2 regions of the Georgenia sp. AZ-5 genome follow, and region 1 is predicted to be linked to the other one. Evidence: riboswitches for the same ligand, from Rfam matches in the RefSeq annotation. Region 1 holds a riboswitch; the other holds the start of a gene.
What was found. A riboswitch is a leader RNA that binds a small molecule or an ion and turns the genes downstream of it on or off. The one in region 1 is predicted to bind cyclic di-AMP.
Positions count from the first base shown of each region.

Region 1 (14,106 bases):
TGGACGTTCCCGTTCGCGGACGAGGAATTCGGCCGCATCGTCACCGGAACGTTCGCCGAGATGGGCGGACTGCTGCTCGGCCGGCGAACCTACGACATCTTCGCCGGCTACTGGCCGCAGCACGCCGACCCGGACGACCCGGTGGCGACGGCGCTGAACGACTGGCCGAAGTACGTCGCCTCCACGACGCTGACCGAGCCGACGTGGCAGAACACCACGGTCCTCCAGGGCGACGTGCCGGAGGCGGTGCGGGAGCTGAAGGAGCAGGACGGCGGGAATCTCCTCATCCAGGGCAGCTCCCAGCTGGTGCAGACGCTCATGGCCCACGACCTCGTCGACGAGTATCGGCTGATCACGTTCCCGGTGGTCGTCGGGTCCGGGAAGCGGCTGTTCCCGGACGGGTGCCCGGCGCGCGGGCTGCGGATGGTGGAGTCCAAGACCACGGCGGCGGGAGCGGTGTATGCCAGGTACGAGCTGGCGGGCGAGGTCCGCACCGGCTCCTACTAGCCGGGGCGCCGGCCCGCCCAGGGCGCGCGGCCTGTGGGCGGGTCGGGGTAGACAAGTCCCATGACCGTGCACAGCGACACCGTCCCGAACATCACCCTCAACAACGGCGTCCAGATCCCGCAGGTGGGGTTCGGCGTCTTCCAGGTCCCCGAGGACAGCACCCAGGCCACCGTCGAGGCCGCCATCGAGGTGGGCTACCGCCACATCGACACCGCGGCGGCCTACTACAACGAGGCCGGCGTGGGCGCGGCGATCAAGGCCGTCGGCCTGCCGCGCGAGGAGCTCTTCGTCACCACCAAGCTGCGCAACGGCGACCAGGGCTACGACAGCGCCCTCCGGGCGTTCGACGACTCCCGCCGGGCGCTGGGCCTGGACGTGGTCGACCTCTACCTCGTCCACTGGCCGGTGCCGAGCAAGGACCTCTACGTCGAGACGTGGCGGGCCTTCGAGAAGCTCCTCGCCGACGGCGCGGTGCGGGCGATCGGCGTGTCGAACTTCCTGCCCGAGCACCTGCGCCGGCTGCTCGACGAGACCGACGTCGTGCCCGCCGTGAACCAGGTGGAGGTCCACCCCACCTTCCAGCAGCGCGGCGCCCTGGCCGCGACGCGCGAGGCGGGGATCGCCGTCGAGGCATACTCCCCGCTGGGGCGCGGCGCCGACCTGGGCAACGAGGTCGTGACCCGCATCGCCGAGGACCGCGGGGTCACGCCCGGCCAGGTGGTCCTGCGCTGGCACCTGCAGGCAGGCCGGATCGTCATCCCCAAGTCGGTGACCCCCGAGCGCATCCGGGCGAACATCGACCTGGCCGGGTTCGAGCTGACCGCCGAGGAGGTCGCCGAGATCGACGCCCTGGAGTCGGGCAACCGCACCGGCGCCGACCCCGCGAAGGCGGCGTTCTCGCAGTACCGCTGAGCCGTCAGGCCGTGCCGACGAGCGGACGGGCCGGCCCGTCCTCGACCGCCACGACCTCGTGGCGCGCCGGGGGCGGGCCCGGCTCCGCGCCGCAGCTGGCCGGGCGCGGCGGCCCGTCCGGGGAGGTGGTCTCCACCGTCACCCGGAGGGTCCGGTCGGCCACCTCCCAGGAGGTCGTCGTGCGAACGCCGTCCGTCTCCACGCCCATCAGCCGGAGAGCGGCGGCACCGTCGGCCCCGCTGGCCCGCCGCACGGCCACCTCGGCGGCCTGGACCGGGTGGGCGAGCGCCGCCCGCCCGCGCATCTTCCCGACCAGCAGCCGCCCCTCGGCGTGCGCCGCGACGAGCGGCGCCACGTCCTCCCGGTCCATCCGCCCGTAGACGACGCCGTCCGGCACCACCAGCACGTTGGCCGCCAGGCGGTGGCCGCCCAGGTGGCTCACCTCCCACGTGCCGGCCGCGTCGGCGGCCGCCAGGGCAGCCGCGATGGGCCGGCCGAGCTCTCCGCAGCAGGCGTCGCGCAGCGCCTGCGTGCACACCAGGTACTGCGTGGCCAGCGGCTCCCAGCCCGCCGGCACCCGGCCGGCGCGCAGCTCGGCCAGCAGCGCGCGCACGTTCCAGCCCGCGATCTGGGACAGCGCGCGCACGGCGGTGCGGGCGCCGCACCCGCCGTCGGGGCCGACGGCGACGAGCATGACGGCGGCCGGGGAGGGCACGCCGTGCTGGGTGCCGGGTCGCCTCACCAGCAGCGGGGTGATCTCGAGGGGCTCGAGCAGCGGCCTGAGGAGGTTCCCGAGACGGGTGTCGGTGCCGTCCGGGTCGGTGAACGGGGCGTCGCGCAGGATCTTCTTGCCCCACGGGCCGTTGTGCTCGATGAGCAGGTAGCCCTGCGCGGTGGACGCCGTCCCGGCCAGGGGGTCGCCGCTCTCGAGGCTGAGACGGCTGCACGCCTCCGGTCGCCTGCTCTCCACCCCGGTGACGGTACCGGGTGCGGCGCGGGCGCGGCGCGCCGCGGCGGCGGGCCCGGTGCCGTGCCGGGGGCGCGCCGCGGTGCGACGTGGGCGGACCCACTGTGGCCGTTCTGGCCCGCGGTGCGAGAATGGGGGAGCAAAGTCCCGAGTTCCCGATCGACGAGGTGACCATGGCCCTGCCGTACGACGACGCCCCGAAGTTCGCCGCCTACGCCCACCCCGACCGGCTGGTGAGCACCGACTGGCTGGCCGCCCACCTCGGCGAGCCCGGCCTCGTCGTCGTCGAGAGCGACGAGGACGTGCTGCTCTACGACACCGGCCACATCCCCGGCGCGGTCAAGGTGGACTGGCACCTCGACCTCAACGACCCCGTCAAGCGTGACTACGTCGACGGCGAGGGCTTCGCGCGCCTGATGTCCGCCAAGGGGATCGGCCGGGACACCACCGTGGTCATCTACGGCGACAAGAACAACTGGTGGGCCGCCTACGCGCTGTGGGTGTTCACCCTCTTCGGCCACCCCGACGTGCGGCTGCTCGACGGCGGGCGCGCCAAGTGGCAGGCCGAGGGCCGGCCGATGACCACCGACGTGCCCGCCCCCGCGCCGGCCGACTACCCCGTCGTGGAGCGCGACGACGCCGGGGTGCGGGCGTTCAAGGACGACGTGCTCGACTTCCTCGGCGGCCAGATGATCGACGTGCGCTCCCCGCAGGAGTACACCGGCGAGCGGACCCACATGCCCGACTACCCGGAGGAGAGCTCCCTGCGCGGCGGGCACATCCCCGGGGCGCTGTCGGTGCCGTGGGGCCGCGCCGCGAACGAGGACGGCACCTTCAAGGGCCGCGACGAGCTCGAGGCGATCTACCAGCGCGAGAAGGGCCTCGACCCGGCCCGGCCGGTGGTCGCGTACTGCCGCATCGGCGAGCGGTCGAGCCACACCTGGTTCGTGCTGCAGCACCTGCTCGGCTTCCCGCAGGTGCGCAACTACGACGGCTCGTGGACCGAGTGGGGCAACGCCGTGCGGGCGCCCATCGCCCGCGGCGAGGCGCCCGGGGAGGTGCCCGCCCGATGACCGCCGTCACCGGCCTGCCGCCGGCCTTCGCCGCGATCGTGGAGGACTTCGGCGCCGTCAGCCCGCAGGACCGGCTCCAGCTGCTGCTCGAGTTCAGTCGCGAGCTGCCGGAGCTGCCCCAGCGGTATGCCGAGCACCCCGAGCTCCTCGAGCCGGTGCCGGAGTGCCAGTCCCCGATCTTCCTGCTCACCGAGGTCGACGGCGCCGGGGACGACGCCACCGTGCACCTGCACTTCTCCGCCCCGCAGGAGGCGCCCACCACGCGCGGCTTCGCCGGCATCCTGCACGAGGGCCTCGACGGGCTGACGGTGCGGCAGGTCCTTGACGTGCCGGCCGACGTCTACAACCGGCTGGGCCTGGCCGAGGTGGTCAGCCCGCTGCGGCTGCGCGGCATGGCGGGCATGCTCGGGCGGATCAAGCGCCAGGTGCGGGAGAGGTCCGCGGCCTGAGGCCGCGCCGGGCGACCCGGAACTATGCCGCGACCATCGTGCGTCGCAGGGACCCCGGGAGCTGGCGGACCAGGGCGTCGACCGAGCGGTCCACGTCCACGCCGTCGTCCTCGATCACCGTCTCGATGAGCCCGTACGCGGCGTAGGCGAGCATGCGGGCGACGGCTCGCTCCTGAGCCGGCGCGCTGCCCTGCCGGGTGGCCGCGGCCAGCGCCTCCTCCGTGCTGCGGAGCAGCTGCTCCGCGACGGCCCGGGTCAGCACCGGGTCGCCGCCGCTGCCGAGGAACCGGTTGTAGGTGTCGCGGTGCTGTGCCGCCTCGTCGAGCACCCCGGACAGCCAGGCGCCGTAGCCGTGCTCCTCGAGCCGGGAGGGGCACTCGATGCGCTCCAGCAGGTCGGCGATGACGGTGGCCGCCAGCTCGGAGACGCTGGTGAAGTGCTTGTAGAACGTCGTGCGGTGCAGCCCCGCGGTGCGGCACAGCTCGACCACGTCGACCTCGTGCGGCGGGGTCGTGCCGGCGAGGTCGATCAGCGCCTGCTGCAGGGCGGCGATCGTCCGGCGCGCCCGGGGGTCGGAGGCTCTGGTCGTCTTGTTCATACGGACATGATGCGTCGTCTACACCCGCATAGCACTGTCCGAAAAAGGACACGTCCGGTTGCTGCCACCTGGGCATATGCGCCGTGGTGGCTCCCGAGGGCGCCGGAGACCGTCCCTCGGGCGCCTCGGGGAGGGGCATTACTCACGCTTCCGCTCTGGCGTAGCGTGGTGGCAGGCAGCTAGGTCCGGCGCATCGATGGAGGACTGCCATGAGGCGCATGCTCGCGGCCGCGGCCGCCGCCCTGGCACTCGCCGGGGCCTCGGTCGCCGTGGCCGGCCCCGCCAACGCCCGAACGACGGCGGACGCCGACGTGCGTTCGACGCTCGTTGTGATGACCGGCCGCGCCGAGCGGCCAGGGCCGGGCGACCCGGACGGCTTCGGCTTCGCCCTGGTCAGCCTGACCCCGGCCGAGGGAGAGATCTGCTACGTGCTCACGGCCTCGCGGATCGAGCCCGCCACCGCCGCCCATATCCACCGGGGTGGGCGGGAGGTGGCTGGTCCCGTCGTGGTGCCCCTCGAACCCCCGACTTCCGGCCTGTCCGCCGCCTGCGTGACGGCGGACCGTGGCCTGGTGACGGAGATCGCGGCGGACCCCGAGGGGTACTACGTCAACGTGCACAACGCCCCCTACCCGGCCGGGGCGATCCGCGCCCAGCTCCGCTGAGAGCGGCCGCGTGTCAGGCCGTGGGCTCGTACGCCCAGTGCCACGGCTCGCGTGGCGTGTCCTCGACGAAGCCGAAGCGGCCCGCGTTGGCGCGCATCCAGGCCTGGGCGTCGGGGTCGAGGTCGAGGTCGACGGCCATCCCCCACCCGTGCGGGCTCGTCCCGGGCGCTGCGCCGAGGCCGCCCTCGGAGTACAGCCCCTTGCGGCGGACGACGTCCACCTGCACGTCGTACGGGCGGTAGGAGTCGGTGATGCCGATCGTCACGCCGGCGGCCTCGGCCGAGGCCAGGAGCCGCTCGAGCGAGTCGGCGGCGGGTGCCCACAGCCGGTGGCCCGTGTCCCCGACCGGGTCCAGCGCCTCACGCGGGATGTGCCCGTTGCCGTAGGCCGCGAGCTCGGTGGGGACGCCGGCCGCGTTCAGGGCGCTGGTGAGTGGCGGCGCCTCGAACTCGGCGAGCGCGTCGTCGAGCGCGGACGTGAAGGCGGAGCCGGACGTCGCGGCGGGCTGCGCGGCGGGGGCGCTCAGTGACGCGATCGTCGTCTGGATCTGCGCGATGCGCTGCGTGATCGCGGCGATGCCTTCCACCATGGTCTCCTCCCCGTCCTCACTTCTCATCGGCCGGCGCGCGCCGCGCGTGAGGCGATCTGGTCGGGAAGAACCGACCGTCGTCGGGAATGCGGGACGCGCCGCCCCTGTTGGCGCAGTCGCATACCCTGCCGGGGTATCTCCGACGAGAGGAGAGATGACATGAGCGCATCAGGCGAGATGCCGCGCCAACCGGTGGGCCCCGGTCACGACAGGGGTCACGCGGCGCCCGAGGCGGGTCACCCCGCGCACCACGTGGACCACGCCGCGCACGGGATGGGCGCCGCCGGGCACGAGCCGCCGCCCGGGGTCGGCCACGCGACGCACGGCAACCACGCCGCCCACGGGGCCGACCACTCCGCTCACGGGGTCGACCACGCCATGCACGAGACGGCTCACGCCGCCCAAGCCGGGCACGGTGCGGCAGCCGCGCACGCCGGGCACGGGGTCGGCCACGGCGGCCACGACCACGTGGCGATGTTCCGCCGCCTCTTCTGGATCATGCTGGCGTTCGCCGTCCCCACCGTCCTGCTGAGCCCGATGTTCGCCGACGTCATCGGCTACGAGCTGCCTGACGTCCCCGGGCTGGCCGCCGTCTCGCCGATGCTCGGCACCGCCATGTACCTGTGGGGCGGCCGGCCGTTCCTCACGGGTGCCGTCAGCGAGGTCAGGGCCCGCAAGCCCGGGATGATGCTGCTGATCGGCACGGCGATCACGGTCGCCTTCGTCGCCTCCTGGGGCGCCAGCCTCGGCGTCCTCGCGCACGAGCTGGACTTCTGGTGGGAGCTGGCCCTGCTGATCGTCATCATGCTGCTCGGGCACTGGCTCGAGATGCGCTCCCTCGCGCAGACCTCGTCGGCCCTGGACTCGCTCGCCGCTCTGCTGCCCGACGAGGCGGAGAAGATCGTCGGCGACGAGGTCGTCAGGGTCGCCCCTGGGGACCTGGCGCTGGGTGACGTCGTCATCGTCCGGCCGGGCGGCCGGGTGCCCGCCGACGGCGAGGTCGTCGAGGGAGCGGCCGACGTCGACGAGTCCATGATCACGGGGGAGTCGCGCCCGGTGCGACGCGCCGTCGGCGACCGGGTGGTGGCCGGCACCGTCGCCACGGACAACGCCATGCGGGTGCGGATCACCGCCGTCGGGGAGGACACGGCGCTCGCGGGCATCCAGCGCCTCGTCGCGGAGGCGCAGTCCTCCTCGACGCGTGCTCAGCTGCTCGCCGACCGGGCCGCGAACTGGCTGTTCTGGTTCGCACTCGTCGCCGCCGCGATCACCGTTGTCGTCTGGTCGGTGGCCGGAGCCCCCGACAGCGCCCTCGTCCGGGCCATCACCGTGCTGGTCATCGCCTGCCCCCACGCGCTGGGGCTCGCCATCCCGCTCGTCGTCTCCATCTCGACCGAGCGTGCCGCCCGGGGCGGCGTGCTGGTGAAGGACCGCGCCGCGCTGGAGCAGATGCGCACGATCGACACGGTCCTGTTCGACAAGACCGGCACGCTGACCAAGGGCGAGCCCGTCGTCCGCCGGGTCGCGACCACCGGCGGCGCCGAGGACGAGGTCCTGGCCCTCGCTGCCGCCGCCGAGTCGGACAGCGAGCACCCGCTGGCCAGGGCGATCCTCGCCGCCGCCCGGCAGCGGGGGCTGACCCTGCCGCGGGCCAGCGGCTTTCAGGCCGCCACCGCCGTCGGCGTCAGCGCCACCGTGGACGGCCGCACGGTCAGCGTGGGGGGGCCGACGCTGCTCGCCGAGCACGGGCAGGACCCGTTGCCGGAGACGGGGCCCTGGTCCGACGCCGGCTCGATCGTCCTGCATGCTCTCGTCGACGGGCACGTGGTCGGCGCGCTCGAGCTCGCCGACGAGGTGCGCGAGGAGTCGCGGGAGGCCGTCGACGCCCTGCACCAGCTCGGCATCCGGGTCGTCATGATCACCGGCGACGCCGAACCCGTCGCCCGATCCGTGGCGGCCGGGCTGGGCATCGACCAGCTCTTCGCCCAGGTGCGGCCGGAGCACAAGAGCGAGAAGGTCGCCGCGCTGCAGAACGCGGGCCGCACCGTCGCGATGGTCGGCGACGGCGTCAACGACGCGCCCGCGCTGGCGCAGGCGGACGTCGGCATCGCCATCGGTGCCGGCACCGACGTCGCGATCGCCTCTGCCGGCGTCATCCTGGCCTCGGACGACCCCCGCTCCGTCCTGTCGGTGATCCAGCTGTCCCGCTCGGGCTACCACAAGATGAAGCAGAACCTGTGGTGGGCCGCGGGGTACAACCTCTTCTCCGTGCCGCTGGCGGCGGGCGTGCTCGCGCCGGTCGGGTTCGTGCTGCCGATGGAGGTCGGCGCGCTGCTGATGTCGCTGTCCACCGTGGTCGTGGCGCTCAACGCCCAGCTGCTGCGGCGGCTCGACCTGCGCCCGGAGGCCAGCGCCGGCGCCCTCCTGGAGAGTCGCCAGGTCGCCGGACGGGCGGCGCGGCGGGAGCCGGTGCCCGCCGGGCGGTAGCTCCGACGGATCCGCCGGGCGGCAAGCCTGATCAGCGGCCGGCGGTGCCGGCGTCGCGCGCCGGAGAGACGGAAGGGCTCCCGGCGCGCGGTGCGCCGGGAGCCCTCTGCCGATCTGAGGTCTCAGATCACCCGGACGAAGACCGCGTCGGAGCGGTAGATCGGGGTCTCGCTGAGCGGGGTGCCGGGCTGGCGGGCGGCGATGTTGTTGCCGTTGCCGGTGTAGATCCCGACGTGCCCGGGCCAGGCCACGAGGTCGCCCGGGCGGGCCTCGGCGGCGGAGACGCGCACGCCGGCGCTCGCCTGGGCGCCGGAGGTGCGCGGCAGGGAGACGCCGAACTGGGCGTAGACGTACTGCGTGAACCCGGAGCAGTCGAAGCCCTCGGGGGTGGTGCCGCCGTACACGTACGGGGTGCCGATGAACTGGCGGGCGAAGTCGACGACGGCGCTCGCCGAGGCCGAGGCCGCCGGCGCGGCGACCGTCGGGGCGGCGGCGGTGGCGGTCTGCGCCTCCGCGACCGCGTCGGCCAGCTGGGCGCGGGTGCCGGTGCGCGAGGCGCTCTCGGTGCTGCGCGCGGCGAGGCTCTCGCGCACGGGCGCCGGCGTCGCCTTGGCGGCGGCGACGCTCTCCACGCTCCACGTCACGTCGGCCGGGACGGTGACCGTGGGGGTGGTGATCATCGCGGTGACGGCCTCGGCGGCGGCGGCGGAGACGTCCACCCGCGGCAGCGCGGTGGCCTCCGGCCCGGCCGCGGCCGCGGAGGTGGCGGCCATGCCGAGGACGAGGCCCGAGGTGGCGACGGTGGCGAGCCCGCGGCGCGCGTCCGGCGCGCCGATGCGGTGGCCGAGGGTGGTCAGGGGTGTGGAAGGACGGCGTGCGGCCCGGTGGCGAGCCTTGGTCGTGCTGGTCACGTGCAAACCTCTCCTGGCGGCCTGCGGGGTGAGCTGTCGGGTTCGGGCGGGAGAGCACCCGGTGCGCCGTGGTGGCCGCACTTCACCCCAAGGCCCTTGCGGGCCGCGATCACTGGTTCCCCCGTCCCTGCCACGGGCTCGTACCTCCCCGGACGCCGGCAGGGTTCGGTCTGCGCCCGGAGGCCTCCGGGAGGGGATCCGGAAGCGAGGGAGACATTACCGGAAGTTGGGAGTGGAAAGTCACGTCCGGATAACGGCGATTCGGTCAGGGCCCGATCGACCGGGGTCACGGCACGTGGATGGCGCCACCCGCAAAGGACCTTCGGCCCAGCCGTCCGGGGCCCGGCGCCATAGGTTCGAGGCCGTTCCCCGAGTATCCGGGCGGTGGGGACGGCACTCGGGAGGCAGCCATGGCGGCCGGCCGGGCGCTGCGCGCTCAGGCGCGGCTAGCCGGTTCCTCCGCCTCTCCGGCGGCGTGTCGCGCCAGGACGAAGAGCAGGTCCGAGAGGCGGTTGAGGTACGCCAGCACCTCCATGCTGACGGCGCCGCCCGCGTCCCCCGCGGCCACGACGTGCCGCTCCGCGCGCCGGGCGACCGTCCGGGCGTGGTCCAGCGCGGCGCCCGCGGGGGTCGCTCCCGGCACCACGAACACCGGGCGCAGCGGGCGCTCCGCGACCAGCCGGTCGATGAGCGCCTCGAGCGTGGCGACCATCCGTGGGGTCACCCGCGACACCTCGGCGGCGAGGCGGTCCCGGTGCGTGGGGTTGGCCGCGAGGTCGGCCCCGACCACGAACAGCTCGCGCTGGAGCCGTAGGAGGAGCTCGGCGGTGGCCGCGTCCGCCGTCGACGCGCGGGCCACGCCGAGCAGGGCGACGGTCTCGTCCACGTCGCCGGACGCCTCGACGAGGAGGTCCGCTTTGGACACCCGCCCGCCCAGGTACCGCCCGGTCGTGCCGTCGTCGCCCTGACGGGTGTAGATCCGGCTCACCGGGGAAGCATCGCACTCCCGGCCCGGCGGGAGGACAGTAGAGGAAGAACTGAACATCCGCGCCCTGGACCCAGGGGAAGCCGGTCGAAGTCCGGCGCTGACCCGCAACCGTAGGCCTGGCGGCCTGGCCGCCGGCGAGCCGGGATGCCTGACCGGGGCGAGAGGCTTTGTCCGTCGAGGTCTGCGGGCGAGCCCGGAGCCGCCGTGGCCGCGGCAGCCGTCGCCGGCTGCGGGGACCTCGCGGGTGCCGGGCCCGTCCCGGGCCGCACCCGAGAGGAAGACCCTTGCGACAACTCGCCGCACTCACGCTCGCGGGCGCGCTGCTGGCGCTCGCCTCCTCGGCGGCCGCCAGCACCGGCGTCGCCCCGCCCGCCGCCAGCACCGGCGTCGCCCCGCCCGCCGCCACCACCGGCGTCGCCCCGCCCGCCGGCACCCCGGCGGAGGGGGTCCCGACGGGGGCGTGCGCGCCGGGGGAGGGCGTCACCGTCGTCGTGGACTCCAGCGACCTCGGCGGCGAGCTCCGCGTGGGGTGCGCGCCGGGCGACCCGGCGACCGGCCGGGACGCGCTCGAGGCGGCGGGCTTCACCCCGACGGACAGCGCACCCGGGCTGATCTGCGCCATCGACGCCCTGCCGGACCCGTGCCCGGCCGAGTTCGACGGGAACTACTGGGCGTACTGGTCCGCCGGGACCAGCGGTGAGTGGACCATGCGGTCCGAGGGCGCGGACACCGCGGACCCGGCACCGGGGGAGGTCGAGGGCTGGCGCTACAACGACGGCGGCACGCCGCCCTCCGTCGCGCCCGCCGAGCTCGGGCAGGCGGCGCCGGCCACCGGTGCGCCCGGACCGGATGTCGCCGGGGGGCAGGCTGATGACGCGGCCGACGACGCCGCGGCCGGCACCCCCGTCGCGCTGGTGGTGGGCGTCGCCGCCATCGCGGCGCTCGTGCTGGCCGGCGTCCTGCTGGCCCGGCGGCGGGGCTGACATGGGTGTCCCGAGCGCGGTGCGCGCGCGGCCCGGGACGCCGGGACCGGCAGGTGTGCGCCCGGTCGCGGTGCACCCGCTGGCCTGGTGGGCGTGGGCGCTGGGCGCTGCGGTGGCGGTGAGCCGGACGAGCAACCCTCTGGTCGTGGGGCTGCTCCTCGCCGCCGTCGTGCTGGTGGTGCTCGCGCGGCGCGACGACTCCCCCTGGGCGCGCGGGTTCGCCGGGTACCTGGTGCTGGCGGGAACGATCGTCATCGTCCGGGTCGCCTTCCACGTCCTCGTCGGGGTCGACGGCGGCGGCCCGGTGCTGCTCGACCTGCCCCGCGTCGGCCTGCCGGGGTGGGCGCGCGGCATCGAGCTCCTCGGGCCGGTCCGCGCCGCCGGTCTGCTGGCCGCCGCCGCGGGGGGCCTTCGCCTGGGCGCGCTCGTCGTCTGCTTCGGCGCCGCCAACGCGCTGGCCAACCCCAGGCGGGCGCTGCGCTGCCTGCCCGCCTCCCTGCACCACCTGGGCACCGCCGTCGCCATCGCGGTCACCGTCACCCCGCAGCTCGTGACGTCGGTCGCGCGGGTGCGCCGGGCCCAGCGGCTGCGGGGGATGGAGGGCCGCGGGCCGCGCGTGGCGCTCGCCCTGCTCCTGCCGGTGCTGCAGGACTCCCTCGACCAGGCCATCGCGCTGGCGGCCTCCATGGACTCGCGCGGGTACGCCCGCTCCCGGGTGCGCGGCGGCGACCGGCGGGTGACGGCCGCGCTCCTGCTGGCCCTGCTGGCGGCGGTGGTCGGCACCTACGGGCTGCTCGCCGGGACGGGGCCGCTGGGCGGCGTCCTGCTCGTGGCCGGCGCCGCCGTCGCCGTCGCGGCCTCGCGCGCGGCCGGCCGGCAGGTCCGCCGCACCCGGTACCGACCCGACCCCTGGGGCGCCCGTGAGAGCGTCATCGCCGGCTGCGGGCTGGCCGCCGCGCTCGCGGTCGTGCTCGCGGCGACGGCGGACCCCGCCGCCCTGGCGCCGCCGCCGGGCGTGCTGGCCTGGCCCGCCCTGCCCCCGCTGGCGCTCGCCGCCGCGGCCGCGACCGCCACGCCGGCCCTCGGAGGTGCCCGGTGATCCGCTTCGAGCACCTCTCGGTGACCTATGCCGGCGCGGCGGCGCCGACGCTTCGCGGCGTGGACGCGTGCGTGGCGGAGGGTGAGCTGTGCCTGGTGGTGGGCCCCACCGGGTCCGGCAAGTCCACGCTGCTGGGCGCCGCGTGCGGCCGCGTGCCGCACTTCACCGGCGGGTTGCTCGCCGGCCGCGTGCTGGTCGAGGGCCGGGACACCCGCGACCACCTGCCCCGCGACCTCGCCGACGTCGTCGGGGTGGTGGGCCAGGACCCGCTCGCCGGCTTCGTCACCGACACCGTCGAGGAGGAGCTCGCCTACGGCATGGAGCAGCTCGGCGTCGCGCCGCCGCTGATGCGCAGGCGGGTCGAGGAGGTGCTCGACCTGCTCGGGCTCGCGCCGCTGCGCCGCCGCCCCCTGCTGGACCTCTCCGGCGGGGAGCAGCAGCGCGTGGCCATCGGGGCGGTGCTTGCCGCCCAGCCCCGCGTGCTGGTGCTGGACGAGCCGACCTCCGCGCTCGACCCCACGGCCGCCGAGGAGGTGCTCGCGGCGCTCGGCCGGATGGTCCACGACCTGGGGATGACGGTGCTGCTCGCCGAGCACCGCCTCGAGCGGGTCGTCCAGCTCGCCGACCGGGTGATCGCCCTGGACGCCGACGGCACGGCGACCTCGGGGGAAGCGGCGCGGGTGCTCGCCACCGCGCCCGTGGCGCCGCCGATCGTGGAGCTCGGCCGGCTCGCGGGCTGGGAGCCGCTCGCGCTGTCCGTCCGCGACGCGCGCCGCCGCGCGGCGCCGCTGCGCGAGCGGCTGGAGCTGCTCGGGGCCCCCGTCGGCGCCGGTGACCCGGCCCCCGGTGCCGCGCGCGCCGACGCCGGCAGTGCCGTGCGTGCCGACGCCGACGCCGCCGGTGCCGTGCGGGCTGACGCCGCCGGACCGGCGCGGCTCCTCGCCCGCCGCCTGGAGGTCCGCCACGGCTCCGTCCACGCCGTCCGCGGCGTCGACCTCGACCTCCACGCCGGGGAGGTGGTGGCCCTGATGGGCCGCAACGGCTCGGGCAAGTCCTCCCTGCTCTGGGCACTGCACGGCCAGGGCCGGCGCTCGGGCGGGGCCGTCCGCCTGGTCACACCCGCGGGTGAGGTGGACCCCGCCGAGCTGCCCCCGGCACGGGCGCAGACGCACATCGCCCTCGTGCCGCAGACCCCTGCCGACCTGCTCTACCTGCCCGACGTCGACCAGGAGTGCGCCACGGCGGACCGGCAGGCCGGCGCCGCGCCCGGCGCCACGCGGGAGCTGCTCGGCCGGCTGGCCCCCGGCATCGCCGGTGCCGCCCACCCGCGCGACCTGTCCGAGGGGCAACGACTGGCCCTCGCGCTGGCGATCCAGCTCGCCGGGCGCCCCGCCGTGGTGCTCCTCGACGAGCCGACCCGCGGCCTGGACTACGCCGGCAAGGCCGCCCTCGCCCGCACCCTGCGCGGCCTCGCCACGGACGGCCGCACGGTCATGCTGGCCACGCACGACGTGGAGTTCGTCGCCGGCGCCGCCGACCGGGTCGTGGTCCTGGCCGAGGGGGAGGTGGTGGCCGACGGCGGGGCGCGCGACGTGCTGGTCGGCTCGCCCACCTTCGCCCCCCAGGTCGCCAAGATCCTCCGGCCGCTCCAGCTGCTCACGGTCGACGCCGTTCGCGAGCTGCTGGTCACGCCGGCCGGGAGGCCGGCGTGACGGCCGGTGGGCTGCGTCGGGGGCGGGGTCTGGTGGGGCCGGGTCCAGCGCGGCGGGGCCGCTCGGGTACGGCCGCCCGGCCCGACCTTGCCGTGCCGCCGAACCTCGCCGTGCCCCCGCGCCCCGCCGTGCCGGTCACCCGGCGCACCGCCGTCGCGCTGGCGCT
Region 1 is NZ_JBINOU010000001.1:561,833-575,938, forward strand. It holds gene ACF0H8_RS02665 (dihydrofolate reductase family protein) at 1-507, shown strand, start outside; gene ACF0H8_RS02670 (aldo/keto reductase) at 568-1,419, shown strand; gene ACF0H8_RS02675 (sucrase ferredoxin) at 1,424-2,389, opposite strand; gene ACF0H8_RS02680 (sulfurtransferase) at 2,560-3,459, shown strand; gene ACF0H8_RS02685 (SufE family protein) at 3,456-3,908, shown strand; gene ACF0H8_RS02690 (TetR/AcrR family transcriptional regulator) at 3,931-4,506, opposite strand; gene ACF0H8_RS02695 (CHRD domain-containing protein) at 4,716-5,171, shown strand; gene ACF0H8_RS02700 (D-alanyl-D-alanine carboxypeptidase family protein) at 5,185-5,760, opposite strand; gene ACF0H8_RS02705 (heavy metal translocating P-type ATPase) at 5,920-8,247, shown strand; gene ACF0H8_RS02710 (C40 family peptidase) at 8,370-9,158, opposite strand; cyclic di-AMP (ydaO/yuaA leader) riboswitch at 9,162-9,312, opposite strand; gene ACF0H8_RS02715 (cob(I)yrinic acid a,c-diamide adenosyltransferase) at 9,595-10,146, opposite strand; cobalamin riboswitch at 10,219-10,296, shown strand; gene ACF0H8_RS02720 (hypothetical protein) at 10,431-11,129, shown strand; gene ACF0H8_RS02725 (CbiQ family ECF transporter T component) at 11,131-12,228, shown strand; gene ACF0H8_RS02730 (ABC transporter ATP-binding protein) at 12,225-13,940, shown strand; gene ACF0H8_RS02735 (ECF transporter S component) at 14,051-14,106, shown strand, end outside.

Region 2 (14,106 bases), 3.7 Mb from region 1:
GGCGCCGCGGGCGGACTGCGCCACCAGGCTCAGCACCATGACCGAGGCGCGGGCGAGGTTGTCCCGCGCCTCGTCCGCGGGGACCTCGGCGAGCGGGCGGTAGGCCCACACCGGGCCGAGCTGGGCCAGCGCCGACTGGACGTCGACCCGCACGTCGCCCGTGCGCGTGGGCAGGTTGAACGGCTCCGCCGGCGGCAGGCCCGGGGTGGGGGCGCCGTCGACGAGCAGCCCCCAGACCCGCTCGAACGGGGTGCCGACCAGCGTCCCGACGTCCACGCCCCGGTAGGTCGGCATGCCCGTGTCGCCGACGGCGAACAGGACGTCGGGGCCGGGCGTGCGCTGGGAGGCGGGTGTGGTCGGCATCACGCGAACAATAGGGGGCGGGTGCGGCGCGCACCGAACCGGTCGCGCGGCGCGCGGGCCGGGCGGCCCTCCCCGGGCGGGTCCGGCGACGCCCTCCCGCCTCTCCCTTCCGGCCCGTACTTCCGCCATTCCCTATCCTGGGTGGAGAACGGCTTCCGGCCGGCACACGGGTGCCGAGCGACCGGTGCCCTGCAGAGGAAGAGCGGGGGACGCGTGAGCGACCTGATCGACACGACCGAGATGTACCTCAAGACGGTCTACGAGCTCGAGGAGGAGGGCGTCGTGCCGCTGCGTGCCCGCATCGCCGAGCGACTGGGCCACTCGGGCCCGACGGTCTCGCAGACGGTCGCCCGCATGGAGCGCGACGGCCTGCTGGTCCTCACGGGCACCCGCCAGCTGCGACTGACGGACAAGGGGCGGGCGCGGGCGACCAGGGTCATGCGCAAGCACCGCCTCGCCGAGCGGCTCCTGACCGACGTGGTGGGCCTGGAGTGGGCCTTCGTCCACGAGGAGGCCTGCCGGTGGGAGCACGTGATGAGCGAGCGGGTGGAGCGGCGGCTGCTCGAGCTGCTCGACCACCCTCGGCAGGACCCCTACGGCAACCCCATCCCGGGCCTCGACCAGCTGGGCGACGCGCCCTCCGCGGCCCAGGCCACGCCGGTGCGCTCCCTCGTCGACGTCGCGGCCGAGATGGCACCCCCCGCGGTGGGGGCGGCGCGGGCGGTGGTCCACGCCGCCGTCACCGGCTCCGCGGTGCCCCACGCGGCCGGCGGTGACGGCGGCCCGGGAGCCCCGGCCGCCTTCGAGGTGGTCCTGAGCCGCATCGGCGAGCCGCTGCAGGTCGACGTCGAGCTGCTGACCCGGCTCGCCGAGGCCGGGCTGCGGCCCGGCGTCCGCATCGAGGTGCAGCTGCGCCCAGATCTGGAGCTGATGTCCCTGCACGCTCCGGGCTCGCCCATGGTCCTGGACCTGTCCGAGGACATCGCCAGGCACCTGTTCGTCACGGCAGCCTGATCCCAGCACCGGACCTGTCCGGGCGGGCCGATCGCGCCATCTGCCGTCGGCGGCCGTGTGCCGGTCGCCCACCGGTGCCTCACGCCCGCCGCGGCTCCTGCACCTCCGTGCGCGCCCGCGCGCTCAGCCGCGCGCTCACCGGAGACTGCCCGGCTGCCCATCGGTCTCGCGCATCCAGACTGCCCAGCTGGCCGTCCCGCTCGTGGACCCGAGGTCTAGCCGACCGCTCTCGTGGGGCGCGAGCGTCCCGCCGACCAGGGCCTCGAGGCCACGAACCCGCCCTCGCGAGAGGGCGCTCGCGGCGCTCCCCTCGGCCCGCCCAGGTGATCCGCGCCACGCTTCGTGACCGAAACGTGACATTCGGATTTAGACCACGTAGGGTCGCAACCGCTTCGCGAGACCCTCCCTCGCGGGCCCCCGGGCGTCAGACCGAACCCTGCCGCCGCCTGGGGTCCATTCCGAGTAGTTGCGTTGCCGCGGCAGGGGCGGGGGACCCAGTGTTGGCGGTCCTGGTCGAAGGCCAGGGCCTTGGGGTGAAGTGCGCCCAGAAACGGGCGCGCCGGGTGTTCTCCCACCCGAACCCGACAGCTCACTCCGCAGGCAGCTTGGAGAGGTTTTTTCGTGACCGAGAGCACCACCAAGGCGCGCCACCGTGCGACGCGTCGTCCCATGACCAACCTCGCCGCAGGCGAGAGCTCCACCCTCCGTCGCGGCCTTGCCGCCGTCGCCGCCTCGGGGCTCATGCTGACCGTGGCGGCCACCGGCGCCGGCGCCGCACCGGCGGACGCCGACACCCAGGCCCTGCCGAAGGTCGACGTCTCCGCCGCGGCGGAGCAGGCCGTGACCGCCATGGTCACCACGCCGACCGTCGCCGTCCCGGCCGACATCAGCTGGAGCGTCGAGACCGTGGCGGCCGCCGAGGCCACCCCGGCGCCCGAGCCGGAGCCGGAGCCGGAGCCGGCGCCGGTCGTCGAGCGGGGCAACCAGGCCGCCTCCCGCGCGGGCGAGCGTCCTCAGCTCGCCTCCGCCCCGGCGGCGGAGCCGAAGGCCCAGGCCGCCACCCCGGCGCCGTCCGCCTCGGCCAGCGCCATCGTTAACTACGCGCGCCAGTTCGTCGGCACGCCGTACGTCTACGGTGGTTCGACCCCGTCCGGCTTCGACTGCTCGGGCTTCACCCAGTACGTCTTCGCCAAGTTCGGCATCAACCTGCCGCGCTCCTCCAGCGCCCAGGCGAACGCCGGCGTCAAGGTCTCCGCGGCCGAGGCGCAGCCGGGCGACCTCGTCTGGTGGCCGGGCCACATCGGGATCTACACCGGCAACGGCAACCACATCGCGGCCCGCAACCCCGGCACCGCGCTGCACGAGAGCCCGATCTACAACGCCAACCCGACCTTCATCCGGGTGGCCTGACAAGGCTCGCGCGGCGGCCCGTCCCACTTCGGGACGGGCCGCCGTCGTGTACGCCCGGCATGGGCAACTGCTAGGAGGTGGAAGTCCTCTGGGGGAGGCGGTGGTGCTAACTCCGAGTCGGAGGCAACTGCGTCACCGTGAGGTGGGGTGGGAAGGAAGCCCGAGACGTAACTCTGCACCGAGGAACACGAATCGGGTATGAGGCGTGATGGTCGGGGTGAGCCAGCACGAGATGGTGAAGCCCGTCACCACCAAGGCGGCCATTGCGTAGACGCGGCGGGGGTAGGGGGAAGTGGTTGTTCTTATCCGGGGAGACCTGTCCGGGTGTCCCGCCCCGGCGGGACGGTCAGGGCCGAGAGGGTCTGGCTGACCGGGCAGGAGTCAGCAGAGGTCGTGGTACCGCCTGGAGGGATACCCGCCGGGGGAGTCCGGGGGGATGGGGCGGGAAGGGCCGAACGTCAGATGCATCGAAGGATCTGGTGGTGCTCGTATGAGTCGTGGTGATCGCAGCCATCCCGCGAACGCGGGTCTGGCGGGGCAGGAGGCGGTGCTCCCGCCGGAATCCCGTCCAGGGCGTAGCGGCTCGTCGGCGGCCACTGGTGGCAGCGGTGCGGAGCCGGTGGGGGTGTGGGACGAGGTGTTCTCGCCCGGCAACCTCTCGGCAGCGTTGAAGCGAGTCCGCGCCAATCGCGGGGCGCCGGGAGTGGACGGGATGACCACGGAGGAGTTGGTGCCGTGGCTGGACGTCCACTGGCCGGAGGTCCGGGCGGCGTTGGACGAAGGAACCTACCGGCCCTCGCCGGTTCGCCGGGTGGTGATCCCCAAGCCCGGCGGCGGGGAGCGGTTGCTGGGTGTTCCGACCGTGCTGGACCGCCTGGTCCAGCAGGCGCTCGCGCAGGTCCTGACCGGGATCTTCGATCCCGGTTTCGCCGAGTCCTCCTACGGGTTCCGGCCCGGCAGGTCCGCCCATCAGGCGGTCCGGGCCGGGCAGGTCTTCATCGAGGAGGGCTACCGGTGGGTCGTCGACGTGGATCTGGAGAAGTTCTTCGACCGGGTCGGCCACGATGCGTTGATGGCCAGGGTCGCGCGGAAGGTCACTGACAAGCGCGTGCTCAAGCTCATCCGCCGGTTCTTGGACGCCGGGGTGATGGTCGAGGGGGTCAAGCAGCCCACCGCGGAGGGAACTCCGCAGGGGTCGCCGCTGTCCCCGTTGTTGTCGAACATCATGCTCGATGACCTCGACCGCGAGCTGGGCAGACGTGGGCTGCGGTTCGTGCGCTACGCCGACGACATTCGCGTCTTCGTGCGTTCCAAACGCGCCGCCACCAGGGTCCTGGGCGGCATCACAGAGGTCGTCGAGGGGCGGTTGAAGCTGCGGGTGAATCGGGAGAAGTCCTCGGTCCAACCCGCCGGTCGGGCGGTTCTTCTGGGCTTCGGGTTCTTCTTCGTCACCGGCGGCAGGGTCAAGGTCCGGGTCGCACCGAAGGCGATCGCTCGCCTGAAGACGCGGCTGCGGGAGTTGACCCGCCGGAACTGGGGGGTGTCGATGGGCTATCGCATCGGCGTCCTGAACCGGTTCGTCCGCGGCTGGATGGGCTACTTCCGGGTCGCGGACACCCCGCGGGTGTTCCGGGACCTCGACGAGTGGTTCTACCGTCGCCTGCGGCAGATCTACTGGAAGCAGTGGAAGCGGATCAGGACTCGGCGCCGGATGCTCGCGCAGTTGGGCATCCCACCGCTCAGCGCGATCCGCTGGGCGGCGTCGAGCAAGGGCTACTGGCGCATCGCCGGCTCGCCCGTGCTCCAACGCGCCCTGCCCCGCCGCTACTGGGACCGTCAGGGACTGATCGGCCTGCGCACCGCATGGGAGCGCTTCAGGCAAGCGGTCTGACGAACCGCCGGATGCGGGCCCGCATGTCCGGTGGTGTGGGAGGGGGCCGGGCGACCCGGCCCCCTACCCGATTCCCGCGGCGGCACGACGGCGGTTCGGAGCCTCCGCCCTCGGCCCGGCGCGTCCGCCCGCCCGTGCCGGCCGGGTCGGCGCGTCGCGAGCCCCAGTCGTTCCGCCTTGCGAGTCGCGCCCGAGTTTTCGGAGGAGGAAGTCGGGGTCCCGTGGCTGGTCCTACCCCCGCTCATCCCTCCTAGCGGCACAATGAGGTCAACGGATGACCAAGCAAGGGAAGGGGCGGGTCATGGCGCACGAGAAGGTCGTCGTCGTCGGGGTCGACGGGTCGGAGGCCAGCCTGGCCGCCGTCGACTGGGCGATCGCCGAGGCGAAGCAGACCGGGTGGCGTCTCCACGTCGTCTGCGCCTACGCCCTCCCGTCCTTCACGGCGGCGTCCCTCGACGGCGGGTACGCCGCCATGGACGACACCGCCATCCAGCAGGGCGCGCAGGCCGTGGTGGACGAGGCGGTGGCCCGCACCGCCGGGTCCGGGCTCGTGGTGACCTCCTCCCTCGAGACCGGCGACCCCGCCGGCGTGCTGGTCGACCTGTCCCGCGAGGCCAGCATGGTCGTGGTCGGTACGCGGGGGGGCGGTGGCTTCACGGACCGGCTGCTCGGCACGGTCTCCTCCGCGCTGCCCGCCCATGCCCACTGCCCGACGGTGGTGGTCCCGGTGCGCGTCAATCGCACGTTCACGCCGGTCCGGCGCATCGTCGTCGGCGTGGACGGCTCGGAGTCCGCCCGGGTGGCGCTGCGGCGCGCCGTGGACGAGGCGGCCCTGTGGGACGCCGAGCTGACCGCGGTCGCGGCCGTCCCGATCGCCACGGGCGCGGGGGCCATGGCGTGGCTGCCCGCCACCGTGGATCGCGACGAGGTGCTCGCCGACGTGCGTGAGGGCCTCGGCGTCGCCGTCGCCTCCGCGGTCGGCGATCGGCCGGTGCGGGTGCGTCAGCACGCTCTGGACGGCAACGCGGCCGCGCTGATGGCGGAGTTCTCCACGGCCGTCGAGCTCGTGGTGGTCGGCTCCCGGGGCCGCGGCGGGTTCGCCGGCCTGCTGCTGGGGTCCACCAGCCAGGCGGTGCTGCACCACGCCGCCTCGCCGGTGATGGTGGTGCCTTCCCGCGTGCGCGACGAGGGGCTCGGCCCCGCCGACGTCCCGTGGGACCGAGGCTGACGGACGTGCGGCCGGCCCGCGGCTGACGGGCCGGGCACGCCGCCGCGCGCGCCCAGGGCGGCCGCCCCCGGGGGCTCAGGGCCGCCCGCCTCGGAGCTCAGCGACGCGCCTCGGCGGCCTCCTCGCGCAGCACCTCGGTGAGCGTGTCCAGGGCCAGGTGGAGGTCGTCGCTGGAGATGGTCAGCGGCGGGGCCAGGCGGATGGTCGTGCCGTGGGTCTCCTTGACCAGGATGCCGCGGGAGACCAGACGCTCGCAGGTGGCGCGGCCGCTCACGCCCAGCCCGGGCTCGACGTCGAGCCCGGCCCACAGCCCGACCGTGCGCCCGGCCGCGAGCAGCCCGCGCGACACGAGGTCGTCGACCCGCTCGCGCAGCTCCACGCCCAGCGTCGCGGCACGCGCCTGCAGGTCGCCCGGCTCGAGGAGGTCCACCACGGCCAGCCCGACGGCGCACGCGAGCGAGTTGCCACCGAAGGTGGACCCGTGCGTGCCGGGGGTGAGCACGCTGAGGACGTCCCGGCGTCCGACCACGGCCGAGACCGGCAGGATGCCGCCGCCGAGCGCCTTGCCGAGGGTGATGAGGTCGCCGCGGACGCCGGCCAGGTCCTGCGCGAGCGTGGTACCCGTGCGCCCGAGACCGGACTGGATCTCGTCGAGCACCAGCAGCGCGTCCGCCGCGGTGCACAGGTTCCGCAGGGCGGGCAGGTAGTCCGCGGGCGGGACGATGACGCCCGACTCGCCCTGGACGGGCTCGACCAGCACCGCGACGGTCGTCTCGTCGACGGCGGCGGCGACGGCGTCGACGTCCCCGTAGGGCACCACGCGGAACCCGGGCGTGTAGGGGCCGAAGCCGCCGCGGGCCTCGGGGTCCGAGCTCATCGAGATCATCGTCGTGGTGCGCCCGTGGAAGGCGCCCTCGGCGACGACGATGGTGGCCTCGCCGTCGGGCACCCCCTTGACCTCGTAGCCCCACTTGCGTGCGGCCTTGACCGCCGTCTCCACCGCCTCGGCGCCGGTGTTCATCGGCAGGAGCATCTCGGTGCCCGTCAGCCGGGTGACGGCCTCGGCGAACGGCACGAGCAGCTCGTGGTCGAAGGCCCGGGAGGTGAGGGTGATTCTGTCGAGCTGCGCCTTCGCCGCGGCGACGAGCGCCGGGTGGCGGTGCCCGAAGTTGAGCGCGGAGTACCCGGCGAGGCAGTCCAGGAAGCGGCGGCCACGGGTGTCGATGACCCACGAGCCCTCCCCGGCGGCGATCACGACGTCCAGCGGGTGGTAGTTGTGGGCCAGCGCGCTTGGCGCGAGGTGCGCCTCCGGCGGCGACGTCGGCGCCGCGGGGTGATCGAGCACAGGTTCCTCCTGATCCGTTCCCGTGGCCCTGACGCTAGGCCCGACGGCCTGCCTTGGGAAGGAGGATCGGGGGCCTGGCGCGGGCCCCGGGGCGCGGGGCGTCCGGGCTCGTCACGCCAGGTGCGGGGCGTTCCCGATGCGTCCCCGGTGACCGTGAGGCCGGCCACTGCGGCGCGGCATGACATCGGCCACACCGAGCCCGGCCGTATTCCCCGCTGCGGCCCGGACGGTTACGTTGTCCATCGGACCGCGTCCGCGGCCCTCGATCCCTCCCTTGGAGTGAGAGTGCTCAACCCCTGGAACCTCAGCGCGCGCGCCGACGTCGACCTTCGTCGGCAGGCCAGCATGCTGTGTGCCGCCGGGGCTTGTTGTTGAGCCACCCCGGCATCTGAGCCACCCCGGCCACCTGAGCCACCCGGCCGGGCCCGCCCCGGCCGCCCGCCGCGCCTGAGCCGCGGCCGGCCATCCCCGCCGCACGCGCCCGACGACGTCCGTGGGCGCCGCGCCCGCCCCCGGGCGCTCCCTGGTTCACGTCCGTCCCGCGCGGACTCCTTCTTGCCCCCGTGCGCCGCCCGCGGCGTCTGTCCACCATCGGAAAGGCACCATGTCCACCACCGCCCACGCGCCGGAGAAGCCGCGCCGCCAGCTCCGGATCCCGTCGTTCAGCGTGCAGATCCTGCTTGGCCTCGTGCTCGGCGTGCTGCTCGGCTGGGTCGCCCTCGAGATGGGCCAGACCGCCGACGGCGCTGAGAACTGGCTGACCGTCACGCTGACGACGATCGGGTCCTCCTTCGTCAACCTGCTCAAGGCGGTCGTCCCGCCGCTGGTCTTCACCGCGATCGTCGCCTCGATCGCGAACCTGCGCGGCGTCACCAACGGAGCGCGCCTGGCCGGGCAGACCCTGCTGTGGTTCGCCATCACCGCGCTGGTGGCCGTCGCCATCGGCATCGCGCTCGGCCTCGTCATGCAGCCGGGCGCCAACGCCGCCGTCGACACCGCCGACGCCGCCGCGCCGTCCAGGACCGGCTCCTGGCTGGACTTCCTCAAGGGCCTCATCCCGCTGAACTTCCTCGGCCTCGAGACCTCCAGCAGCCTCGTCACGGACCCCGGGGGCGCCGTCACCGGCGTGACCACCGCGCCGAGCTTCAACGTCCTGCAGCTCATCGTCATCGCGCTGGTCGTCGGCGTCGCCGCCCTGAAGGTGGGCGCGAAGGCGGAGCCGTTCCTGACCTTCAACGCCTCGCTGCTCGCCGTGGTGCAGAAGGTGCTGTGGTGGATCATCCGCCTGGCTCCGCTGGGCACCATCGGCCTGGTCGGCAAGGCCATCGCCACCTACGGCTGGAGCTCGCTCGCGAACCTCGGCACCTTCGTCGTCGCCATCTACGTCGGCCTCGCGCTCGTGCTGTTCGTGGTCTACCCGGTGCTGCTGAGGACCCACGGCCTGTCGATCGGCCGGTACTTCAAGGGCGCGTGGCCGGCCATCCAGCTCGCGTTCGTCTCCCGCTCCTCGATCGGCACCATGCCGGTGACCCAGGCCGTGACCCACAAGAACCTCGGGGTCCCGCAGGCGTACGCCTCCTTCGCGGTGCCGCTGGGCTCCACGACGAAGATGGACGGCTGCGCCGCGATCTACCCGGCGATCGCCGCGATCTTCGTCGCGCAGTTCTTCGGCGTCGACCTGGCGGTCACCGACTACCTGCTCATCGCGTTCGTGTCCGTGGTCGGCTCGGCCGCCACCGCCGGTCTGACCGGCGCGACCGTCATGCTCACCCTGACCCTCTCCACGCTCGGCCTGCCGCTCGAGGGCGTCGGCCTGCTGCTCGCCGTCGACGCGATCCTGGACATGGGCCGCACCGCCGTGAACGTGGCCGGGCAGGTGCTCGTGCCGGTGATCGTGTCCAAGCGCGAGGGCATCCTTGACGTCGCCAAGTACGAGTCGGCCGACGCGGAGAACCTCTTCGCCGACGACGAGCCTGTCGATGGCACGGCTGGCACGGCCGGGCCGGACGCCGGGCGCCGCGAGGAGGACCTCGTCGACGTCCGCTGAGCCGACCGGGCGGGCCGGTGGCGCGGGAACGCGCCACCGGCCCGCCGGCGTCTCACGCCTCGACGGGGCGGCGCTCACCTCACCCCGGCGCCCGCACCCGGGCGAGGATCGCCCCGGCGACCTCCTCCGGCCGCGTCTCGGGGAGCCAGTGTCCGCCGTCGGACTCGACGAAGGCGTAGTCCCCGACGACGTGGTCCGCGGTCGCCCGCGCCGCCGCCCGTCCCAGGGCCGGGTCGCGGGCGCCCCAGAGGTACGTGGTGGGGACGGGCACCGGGCCGGCGGGCCGGAGGCGGGCGCCGTACAGGGGGATCGCGCGGTACCAGTTGATCGCGGCCGTGAGCGCCCCCGGCTCCTGCATGCGCGCGGCGTAGCGGGCGGCGTCCGCGGCGGGCAGCCCCGAGCGCCGCAGGGTCCCGGCGAGGACGGGGCGCACCGCCGCCTCCGGCAGCCGCGGCAGCTGGAAGACCCCGATGTACCACGACCGCAGCGCCTGCCCCGAGCGCACCAGCGAGCGGGCGTAGGCCTGCGGGTGCGGGGTGGACACGACCGTCAGGGAGGCGACCCGGCCCGGCCACGCGGCGGCCGCGGCCCAGGCCACCGCGCCGCCCCAGTCGTGCCCCACCAGGTGGCAGCGGGAGAGGCCGGCGGCGTCGAGCAGGGCGGCGACGTCGGCGACGAGCCACCGCAGCTTGTAGGCCGACCGCCCGCGCGGCCGGGCACCGGGGGAGTACCCGCGCTGGTCCGGGGCGAGCGTGCGCATGCCCGCGGCGTGCAGCCGCGGTGCCACCCGGTCCCAGCAGGAGGCGTCCTGCGGGAAGCCGTGGAGCAGGACGACGGCGTCCCCGCCGGGCGGGCCCTCGTCGCGCACGTCGAGCACCAGCCTCCCGCGACGCAGCCGGCTCAGGGGCTCCATCCCGGCGAGGCTAGGCGCCGGGGCGGCGGGCCGCCACGCGGGGCCGCCTCCGGTCGCACCCCGGCGGGTTCGGTGGTTCCGTGGAGGCGTCCGGCCGCCGCGTCCGGCGGCACAGCTGCGAGCCGAGGGGGACCGAGATGAGCACAGAGGGCGCGCGGGACGAGGAGGGCGTGAAGAAGGTTGCCGAGCTCGTCAAGGACGCGCGGATCGCCATGCTGACCACGCTCGACGACGACGGCCACCTGGTCAGCCGGCCGATGAGCGTGCAGGAGGTCGAGTTCGACGGCGACCTGTGGTTCTTCGCGGACGAACGGTCCGACACGGTCGCGGAGATCGGGGTCACGCCCGACGTGAACGTCTCGTTCAGCTCCGGCAGCTCGTGGGTCTCCGTCACCGGGCGCGCCGAGGTGGTGCGGGACCGGGCGAAGATGGAGGAGCTGTGGAACCAGTTCGTCGAGGCGTGGTTCCCCGACGGCCCCACGACCCCCGAGCTGGTGCTGCTGAAGGTGCACGCCGACGCCGCCCAGTACTGGGACTCCCCGGGCGGCAAGGTCGTCCAGCTGATGAGCATGGTCAAGTCCAAGGTGAAGGGCGAGAGGTACGACGGCGGGGAGTCCGGCACCGTCGAGATGTAGGCCCCGCCGGCCCGGCTCTCTGTCGCGAGCGCTGCACGAATCCACCACCGTGGCAGTTGGGTCTGTAACGGTCGAGGTGTCGTGCAGCACTCGACGTGATTGGGCAACGCCACGCACATATCAGACCGCTCGCAGCAGGTCGTGCTCCGTGATCACGTCGCGCGCGAGGGTCTTGTAGCCCTCCGTCTCGAAGAAGATCGTGATGCGGTCGTCCTCGTGGCGCATGACCACGCCCCGGCCCCACTCCCGGTGCTCGACCGCGGCCTGCAGCGGGAAGGGGGCGACGTCCGCGCCGCCCGGGTGCGCCCCGCCGCCCGGGCGCGCCCCGCCGGCCGGGCGCGCCCCGCCGGCCGTGCCCGCCCCGCCGGGCGTGCCGTCGTCGCTGCCCGCCGCCGGCGCCGCGGCCCCGGCGCCGTCCGCCGGCTTGTCCGGGGTGTCGGCGCTCTGCCCGATCGGGCCGCCGGTGCCGGCCAGGACGTCGGTGGTGGTGACGACGTCCTCCACGCCGTCGTCCGCCGGCTCCTCCGGGCCCAGGCACACGTCGCAGGACCCGCACGGGCCGCCGTACGGCTCGCCGAAGTAGCCCAGGAGGAACTGGCGGCGGCATCCCCGCGTCTCGGCGTACCCGCGCATCATCTCGATCCGGGAGCGGTCGATCCGCTCGCCGGACTCGGTGCTCTCCACGGCGAGCTCCACCACCCGCGCGGCGGGCAGATCGCCCGCCGCCTCGACCCCGCGGCGGCCGCGACGAACCGCACCGACCTCCTCGAGCAGGTTGACGGTGCCGGTGAGCTTCCGGGCGGACAGGCCCACCTGCTCGCGCAGCGCACCGACGCCGACCGGCCCGCCCGCGCCGCGGACCGCGGCGAGCACCGCGGCGAGGGCCTCGCCGTCGACGTTCCGGGAGGAGAAGAACCGGCGCAGGCCCAGGTCCTCGGGCCGGTAGTGCAGCACCGCGAGGGCGTCCTCGCCGTCCCGGCCGGCCCGGCCGATCTCCTGGTAGTAGCTGTCCAGGGAGTCCGGCGCGTCCGCGTGGACGACGAAGCGGACGTTGGGCTTGTCGATGCCCATGCCGAACGCCGAGGTGGCCACGACCACGTCGAGCTCGTCGTCGAGAAAGGCCTGGTGGACGGCCTCCCGCTCGGCGGCCTTGCGGCCCGCGTGGTACGCGGCGGCGCGCATGCCCCGCTCGGCGAGCTCGGCCGCGTAGCGCTCGGTGTCCTTGCGGGTGGCCACGTACACCAGCCCCGGGCCGGGCAGGGCGGGGACCTGCTCGAGGATCCGGCGCCGCTTGGCGTCGCCGTCGGTGTGCTGCTCCACGGTCAGCCGCAGGTTCGGCCGGTCGAAGCCGCGGCTGATCACCAGCGGTTCGCGCAGCCCGAGCCGCTCGACGATCTCGGCCTGCACGGGCGTGGCCGCCGTCGCAGTCAGGGCGACGACCACCGGGCGGCCCACCCGTTCGACGGCCGCGCCCAGCGCGAGGTAGTCCGGCCGGAAGTCGTGGCCCCAGGAGGAGACGCAGTGCGCCTCGTCGACGACGAACAGGGACGGCTCCAGCGCCCGGATGCGCTCGGTGACGTCGTCCTTGGCCAGCTGCTCGGGGGAGAGGAAGAGGAACTCCGCCCGCTCGCGGGCCACCTCGCGCCAGGCGGCGGCGTTCTCGGCGCTGCCCTGGGCGGAGTTGACCGCCACCGCCTCGGCCGCGGCCCCGGCGGCCTCCAGCGCGGCGACCTGGTCCTGCTGCAGGGAGATGAGCGGGGAGACGACGATCGTCGGGCCGTCCAGCAGCGCGGCGGCCACCTGGTAGATCGCGGACTTGCCGTACCCGGTGGGCATGACGGCGAGGACGTCGCGGCCCCCGACGGCGGCCTGCATGGCCTCGCGCTGCCCCGGACGCAGCGCGTCCCAGTCGAACGTCTCGCGCGCGACCCGCCGCAGCTCCGCGAGGGAGGGGCGCCGGCCGGCGTTCACGCGGCGTCCCGCCCGGCGAGCGCTGCCTCGGCGTCCTCGAGGACGAGCCCGCCGTTGATGCCGATCGCGGCCCGCGCCCCGGACTCGGCCGCGCCGATGACCTGCAAGGCGAGCCCCGCCACGTTGCCCGCCGCCCACAGCCCCGGCACCGACGTGCGGCCCTCGGGGTCGGTGGCCAGGCAGACGCCCATGTCGCTGCGGGTGGTGGCCACGTCCAGGCCCGCGAGCGGGGCGTCGTTGACCCGCAGCCGCAGCGGCACGAAGACGGCGGCGCGCGGGTGGTACGAGCCGTCGGCGAGACGGAGGCCGGCGAGCCGGTCCTCCTCGGTGACGACGGCGGTGACCCGGCCCGGCACGACGCGCACCCCGCGCGCGGCGAGGAGGGCGCGGTCCCGCGCCGTCAGCTCGTCCTCGGGGACCTCGTGCAGGAAGAGGATCACGTCGGGGGACCACTGCCGCAGGAGCAGCGCCTGGTGCACCGCGCCGTCCCGGTCCCCGCCGACCACGCCCAGCGGCCGGTCGCGCTGCTCGTAGCCGTGGCAGTAGGGGCAGTGGAGCACGTCGCGCCCCCACCGGCCGGCCACGCCGGCGATGTCGGGCAGCTCGTCGGTGAGCCCGGTGGCGACGACGACGCGCCGCGCCCTGACCTGCGCGTCCCCCAGATCGACCCAGAACCCGTCGTCGCCGGCGCGCAGCCCCGTCACCGTGCCGGTCCGGCGCTCCACGCCGTAGCCGTCGACCTCCTGCCGCGCCGTGGCGAGGAAGTCCGCGGGGGTGGCGCCGTCACGGGTCAGGTACCCGTGCAGGCTGGGCGAGCAGCGGTTGCGGGGCTCCGCGCCGTCGACGAGCAGCACCCGGCGCCGTGCCCGGCCGAGGACCAGCGCGGCGGACAGGCCGGCGGGCCCGCCGCCGACCACGGCGACGTCGTACATGCGGTGGGCGGGTGCTTCCTGGGTCACCGGTCAACTGTGCGGTCCGGCATGTCAGGCGGCAAGGCGGGAAACGGGATGGGCGACACGGTGGGCCCGGGGCGGGGGCCTGAGGCCGGCGGGGCCCGGCCGCTCGGGCCGGGACCGCGGAACCGGCAGGCGGTCCCCCGTCGGAGCGGGCGGCAGCCGCAGGCGCACGGCGTCCGCATGGGCGGCAGATATGAGACCACGTGTTTCGTAAACGTTTGCGTGCGTCTCCGGCCGGTGCGTAGCGTCCGCCACGCAAACGATTACGCGGGACCTCGACGAGGAGGAGTCATGGTGACCATCCGGGACGTGGCGCGGCAGGCCGGGGTCTCG
Region 2 is NZ_JBINOU010000001.1:4,291,107-4,305,212, reverse strand. It holds gene ACF0H8_RS19925 (citrate/2-methylcitrate synthase) at 1-363, opposite strand, end outside; gene ACF0H8_RS19920 (metal-dependent transcriptional regulator) at 577-1,377, shown strand; cyclic di-AMP (ydaO/yuaA leader) riboswitch at 1,840-1,995, shown strand; gene ACF0H8_RS19915 (C40 family peptidase) at 1,999-2,787, shown strand; gene ltrA (group II intron reverse transcriptase/maturase) at 3,407-4,678, shown strand; gene ACF0H8_RS19905 (universal stress protein) at 4,980-5,906, shown strand; gene rocD (ornithine--oxo-acid transaminase) at 6,004-7,251, opposite strand; gene ACF0H8_RS19895 (dicarboxylate/amino acid:cation symporter) at 7,856-9,298, shown strand; gene ACF0H8_RS19890 (alpha/beta fold hydrolase) at 9,378-10,211, opposite strand; gene ACF0H8_RS19885 (pyridoxamine 5'-phosphate oxidase family protein) at 10,349-10,846, shown strand; gene ACF0H8_RS19880 (RecQ family ATP-dependent DNA helicase) at 10,967-12,817, opposite strand; gene ACF0H8_RS19875 (NAD(P)/FAD-dependent oxidoreductase) at 12,814-13,776, opposite strand; gene ACF0H8_RS19870 (LacI family DNA-binding transcriptional regulator) at 14,065-14,106, shown strand, end outside.
Region 2: linked by a shared signal. The riboswitch ahead of ACF0H8_RS19915 (C40 family peptidase) and the one ahead of ACF0H8_RS02710 (C40 family peptidase) in region 1 are both predicted to bind cyclic di-AMP.